Regions from separate parts of the Ferdinandcohnia sp. GQ5 genome, predicted to be linked through region 1. Evidence: predicted binding sites of a transcription regulator. Region 1 holds the regulator's gene; the other holds the start of a gene.
What was found. The regulator NrdR, encoded in region 1, represses ribonucleotide reductase genes. The targets are predictions, from matches to a motif close to AACACNATATATNGTGTT.
Positions count from the first base shown of each region.

Region 2: AC6CHV_RS12265 (vitamin B12-dependent ribonucleotide reductase) is a predicted target of NrdR. The motif match lies at 1,485-1,502, and genes of this name have one in related genera.

Region 1 is NZ_JCAXEW010000031.1:1,780-4,984, reverse strand. It holds gene AC6CHV_RS25000 (replication initiation and membrane attachment family protein) at 1-923, opposite strand, end outside; gene nrdR (transcriptional regulator NrdR) at 1,278-1,736, opposite strand; gene AC6CHV_RS24990 (cytosolic protein) at 1,986-2,369, opposite strand; gene speD (adenosylmethionine decarboxylase) at 2,479-2,859, opposite strand; gene AC6CHV_RS24980 (glyceraldehyde-3-phosphate dehydrogenase) at 3,093-3,205, opposite strand, start outside.
Region 2 is NZ_JCAXEW010000008.1:210,284-213,488, reverse strand. It holds gene AC6CHV_RS12275 (rhodanese-like domain-containing protein) at 1-296, opposite strand, end outside; gene lipM (octanoyltransferase LipM) at 421-1,257, shown strand; gene AC6CHV_RS12265 (vitamin B12-dependent ribonucleotide reductase) at 1,599-3,205, shown strand, end outside.

The DNA.
Region 1 (3,205 bases):
TCCTTTGTTTGAGGAACTTTGTTTACCATTGTTTGATTTGGTAATGGTTGAACCCTTTCTGTTAAATTAGGTAATTCATTACCAGTTTCAAATTGATACCAGTCTCTTGAAGCCTTTCTTAATTTTTCGATATCAATTTTTTCGTTTGGATCAAAAGCACTCATAACAATCCCCTGCATCTCAACCGGATCGATTCCATAAAGAAAAGAAAGCTTAGTGATTGCTTCTCTTACTCTAGGTGTAATGGCATTTCTCGGAATCATTACATCTGAAAGACCTGCAAAAAACAAATCGAAATTAAAGATTTCGTTTTCGATTACAAGCTTTTTCTCATGACTACGATCCATGTATTCTGTATTGTCATCACGTTCAAGATTGCTTTTCATTTCATCACTAATCGATGAAATCATTTTCGAGACTTGAGCAGAGGCAAATACCTCATTAAATGCTTTCGTAATCGGTTTATATGAATCTAAATCAGGTTCATGATCTGAAAAGAACTGCTTGAGTTTAAAAAATTTACCTTTTCCTAATCTGTTATACAAATAAACATTAAGAACACCATCTGTAAAAAAAGCTCTAGGTGAGAGTGGTGCCTGCAACTCATAGATAAAACTCCTAGAATGCTCATCGGATTTTACAAATGTTTTTAATAAGCCGATACCTTCAAGCTTTAATCGTTCTTGATAAATATCCTGTAGATTCGTTTGTAACAGTGCCATTAACGTATAATGGGTACTTTCCTCTCCCCATAGTCGGTTTTGCTCCAACTCACTCCACAAAGTCATATATAGACTGAAGGCTTTCATTCCAATAAGAGGTTGGTAAAGCAAAGATACAATTTTCCGGTCATAATCATGCAAAAGGTCAGCAGAATGCACAATATAACGATCAACTGGTACTAATTCCTTCCAATGCTCCATTTCATCAAAGCCTTCCATTTTTATAGGATGTCAAAAAAGTCGGCCGAAAAGGACACATCGAATTTCTGCGTAAACTGCTCCAAGTACATTGTGAATAACCTGGTTATGTGCTTGCGTCTACTAGATTATTCACGATGACAATTCCTCAGCGCAAGGCTGCAAGGGAGTTAACTCAAGCAGTTACTCGCGCCGGTACTCGGGAGCTCGCGACGCCTTGAAATTACGACGCACAGGACGTGCTAGTGTCGACAAAACATGAGGCCGTAGCGTTTTTGTCGACGTGGTCCTTTTTAACCTCATTTTTGAACACGCATTTATAGTTCAAAAAAGAGCTTAACACGTATCTTAAGCCCTTTAGCGTTCTCTTTTTATTAATTCCTTTAATTCATCGATAAAAACATTTATATCTTTAAATTGGCGGTAAACTGATGCAAAACGAACATACGCAACTTCATCTACCTTTGCCAAATGGTTCATTACATATTCACCAATAATATCGCTATTGACCTCTGCAATCCCTTGACTACGTAGTTCCTTTTCAACGTCATGAGTGATATCCTCTAATTGTTTCAAGGAAACTGGACGTTTTTCACACGCTTTAATTAGCCCCCGCAGCATCTTTTCCCTGCTGAACTCCTCGCGGGTACCTTCTTTTTTAACCACAATCAAAGGAATTTCTTCCACTTTTTCAAATGTCGTAAACCGATACTGGCATTTTTCACATTCTCGTCTTCTACGGATTGAACGACTATCATCAACTGGGCGTGAATCCAAGACTCTCGTTCCATTATGTTGACAAGTAGGGCATCTCATTCCTAACAACTCCCTTCTTAGGAGATCTCTATAGGATGTTCAAAAATTCGGTCAAAAATGACACATCAAATTTCTGCGTTGGCTTGCTTCTGCGTTCCTCACGTATTAACTGCATACGCTCCGGTACTCAAAGCTGCACCGCCTTGAAATTCTTGGTCCTTTTCACCCTCTTTTTTGAACACACACTCTATGTATTCATATTATAAGAAAGATTTTCATTGGACAAGGGGTTCTCATCATAAATCCGACTTATGAATCTTTTTTACCTATAAGAGGAAGTTCTTTATCTAAGCGTTGATATAAATTCATAATGACTTTTTTACTGTAGCCAAAGTCTATAGGTAATAAAAGTGTTTCGGTTGTAACCGCGAAGTCAATCGCTGTTTCAAACGGTCTTACAGAGACAACAGTTGCAACCACAAAGGCTTTTCTTCCTTTTTTTATTGAAATGCTTATTTCCCCTCGTTCTTCTGATACAGAGTTAATATGGTAACCATCTAAATGATTAATAACCTTTTTTACAGCATCAATCGCCTTTTTATTTGTTGTTTTATAATAATGACTTCTTAACTGCTCGTCCGAATGTTTGTCTCTCGTCTCGCTGTGATTAGAAAAAAACGTTTGCAATCCCATTAGTTCCACTCCCTATTTTTATCTATATAAATGAAAATTACTGTTCTAAATGTAAAAAAGAGGTGTAATTTATACACCTCTTTCTATTTTAGTTGATTCTTATTTATTTTTAAAGTACTTTTACTTGTGCTGGCTTTACTTGTACTGGTCCCATACCACGTGGAAGTTCAATATTCTCGCGTGTTTGTGCACCAAGTGCCTCAGCAATATAGTCTGCAGCAATATTCGGATCTAAATCTCCACATGTGTACACATCTATACTTGCGTATCCATGTTCAGGAAAACTGTGAATCGTTAGATGTGATTCAGAGATGATAACAACACCACTAACTCCCTGTGGAGCAAATTTGTGAAAAGCTACTTCACGAATTTCTGCACCTGACTTTAGTGCCGCTTGAACAAAAGTTTCTTCAATACCTTGCATGTCGTTTAATTTTTCAAAATCGCAACCCCATAATTCAGAGATTACATGACGTCCCATAGTTTCCATAATTTAATTGTTCCCCCTCTTACCATAATTTCGATGAGTTCTTCGCGTAAAGCATGAGCATAACTACCACGGGGGAAAGTTAGTCCAGAGAGGTCCTAACCCTTTAAGTAGCTACAAAAGCATAAGCTTTTAAGAAGTTCACGAAAACTAGTATACTAAGTTTATATACATTTAGCAATACGTTTTATTAAACTAAATAATAAAACCTTCCCACAATTGGGAAGGTTTTTGATTTAACCGACTTTTGCTTCAGTTTTTTGGATAATTTTTTCGCCAACAAATTTGACTAAATCTACGACTCTACAAGAATATCCCCATTCATTATCGTACCAAGCTAATACCTTTA
Region 2 (3,205 bases), on a different contig from region 1:
ACCGTGTTTTGGCAGTACAAGTAGACTGGTTTATCAGGTCTGATTTCTGTTAAACGTTGTTTCATTTGGGATAATGGTATATTACGTGCGCCTAGAATATGACCCCCGTCAAATTCGTTTGGTTCACGTACATCAATTAGTTGTGCTTTACGATATCCTTCGCGGAACTGTTCCTCAGTTAAAACAGTTACGATTTTACGCTGGTAGAAGAATGTAAATATAGCGTATGCGATGATTGCACCCAAAACAATTAAAAGTATTTCCAAAATCAATCTACTCCTTTTTCTATCTCTCATTTTCTATTATATTCGTGTGACTTAAAAGAATCAAAGGAATTCTCTGGAGTATTTGATTTTGAATTTCAATTTTGTTCTGATAGACTAAGGGAGGTTGATAATTTTTGATTAAAGAGGGTTTAGTATGGGAAAAGAGGTATGGAGATTTATTGATTCAGGCGATTGTTCCCCTGAGTTTAATATGGCTTTAGATGAAGCATTGCTTGATTGGAACAGTGAGGGTAAAATTCCTCCAACCATTCGTTTTTATGGCTGGAATCCACCGACTCTTTCAATAGGTTATTTTCAAAAGGTAGAAAGAGAAATCGATTTAGAAGCTGTCAAAAAATATGGTCTTGGTTTTGTTCGTCGACCAACGGGTGGTAGAGGGGTTCTACATGATAAAGAGTTAACTTATAGTGTGATTGTATCGGAAGAGCATCCTGAGATGCCACACACGGTAACTGAAGCATATCGTGTTATCTCAGAAGGAATCTTACAGGGCTTTCGAAAGTTGGGTCTCGATGCTTATTTTGCAGTTCCAAAAACGAGCGAAGAACGAGAAGGCTTAAAAAATCCACGTTCTGCAGTTTGTTTCGATGCACCTTCCTGGTACGAACTTGTTGTCGAAGGAAGAAAGGTAGCCGGGAGTGCTCAAACGAGACAGAAGGGTGTCATTCTTCAGCACGGATCAATTCTACTAGATATAGATGAGGATAAATTATTTGACCTATTTAAATATCCGAGTGAGCGTGTAAGGGAAAGAATGCAACGGAATTTTAAAAATAAAGCAGTTGCAATCAATGCATTAAGGGAGAATCCGGTTACGATTGATGAAGCCAAACAGGCTTTTAAAGAAGGTTTTGAGGAAGGACTAAATATAGTACTTGAACCTTATCATTTGACTGATGAGGAATTGGATTATGTTCATGGGATTGCAGAGAAACGCTATAAAACAGATGAATGGAATTTTAAACGATAACGACTTTTTTAGTCGTTTTTTACTTGGCTAAAAGACCTATCCTTGGTATTATTAGGTTTGTTCTTTTAAGGGAAAAATCAACCGACAAAATTCTTCAAAAAAGATGAAATAATTTAGTTTACCTAGATTTTCCTCTGTTTTACTTTATATCTTATACTATTTTCAGTTTGACAAAAAAGATTTTATTTATCTAAAAATCAATATATAGTAGTGTCGAAAATTATTTTAACACTATATATTGATTTTTTTATTGTCTTTCAAATAGATATATGGTACTTTAATTTTATCATATAAAAAATAAACCTTATGTAGATTAATAGATTTTAAAGGGAGATGTGGGAATGACTGTTGTGCTAGAAAAAATGAATATGAATGTTGAAAGGCTGAACCAGGATATACGCCTTTTTCCTCAAGTCCATCCAATTACGGAGGACATGAAGATTACCCACAAGGGCGTATCAAGGCTCGTAATGCTTGATCGGTATACATTTAAGGATACCGAAAAAATTACTCTGGCAGAAGGTGACTTTGTTGTTCTAACAATCAAGGAAGATCCAAAGTTTCCAGCTCGTGGTTTAGGTTTCATCATTGACATTGATTGGGAACAGAAGACAGCACAGGTGCTTGTTGAAGAAGAGTATCGTGGCGTGTTGGACAAGCCAGAAGAAATTGAGACAGGTATTGTTAATCGTTCACTTGATGTTATCGAGAAGCCTCTTGAAATTTTCTATGAGCAAATTGCAAAAAGAAATGCCACTGGTTTAGCTGCAGTAGAGAAAACGGAGGAGAAGCGCAAAGAATGGTTTGAAAAGTTCTATCAAGAGCTTGTAAATCTAAACTTCATTCCAGCTGGACGTGTTCTTTACGGAGCTGGTGCGGATACTGATGTTACGTACTTTAACTGTTACGTAATGCCATATGTACAGGATTCTCGTGAAGGTATCTCTGAGCACCGAAAACAGGTTATGGAAATCATGAGCCGTGGTGGCGGTGTCGGAACAAACGGTTCTACACTACGCCCACGCAACACACTAGCACGCGGTGTAAACGGTAAGTCATCTGGTTCCGTTTCATGGCTTGATGACATTGCGAAACTTACACATCTAGTTGAGCAAGGTGGTTCGCGCAGGGGAGCTCAAATGATCATGCTTCAATCTGATCACCCTGACATTATTGAATTCATCATTTCGAAGATGCAAAATCCAAGAATTCTTCGTTATTTAATGGAAAATACACAAGATGCAACAATTAAAAAATATGCTCAAGAAAAGCTAAAGTTCACTCCATTCACGGAACAGGAAATTCAAATGTATCAAGGAATTGTAAATTACAAGCAAATTCCTGGTTATGGTGGTTTTAGTGAAAAAATCATTAAAGATGCTGAACAAAAAATAGTGACTGGCGGAACTTACAGTGTTCATAATCCAGAGTTCTTAACGGGTGCAAACATTTCCGTTTGTATTACTAAAGACTTCATGCAAGCTGTTGAAGAAGACGGGTTATATGAACTTAAATTCCCGGATGTTGAAAGCTACAATGAAGAAGAAATGAAAATCTACAATGAAGAATGGCACAAGGTTGGGGACGTACGTGAGTGGGAAAAACTTGGCCATAAAGTACGTGTGTACCGTAAAATCAAAGCAAGAGATCTTTGGAACTTAATCAATATCTGCGCAACGTACGCTGCAGAACCAGGAATTTTCTTCATCGATAATGCAAACGACATGACTAATGCACAAAGCTATGGTCAAAAAGTTGTTGCAACAAATCCTTGTGGGGAGCAACCTCTCGCACCTTATTCAGTATGTAACCTTGCAGCGGTTAACTTAGCTGAAATGGTTGATAAAGACACAAAGACTGTTAACTTTGAGAAACTAAAGCAAACTGTTGAAGTTGGAGTAAGAATGCAGGATAACGTAATTGATGCAACTCCATACTTCTTAGAAGC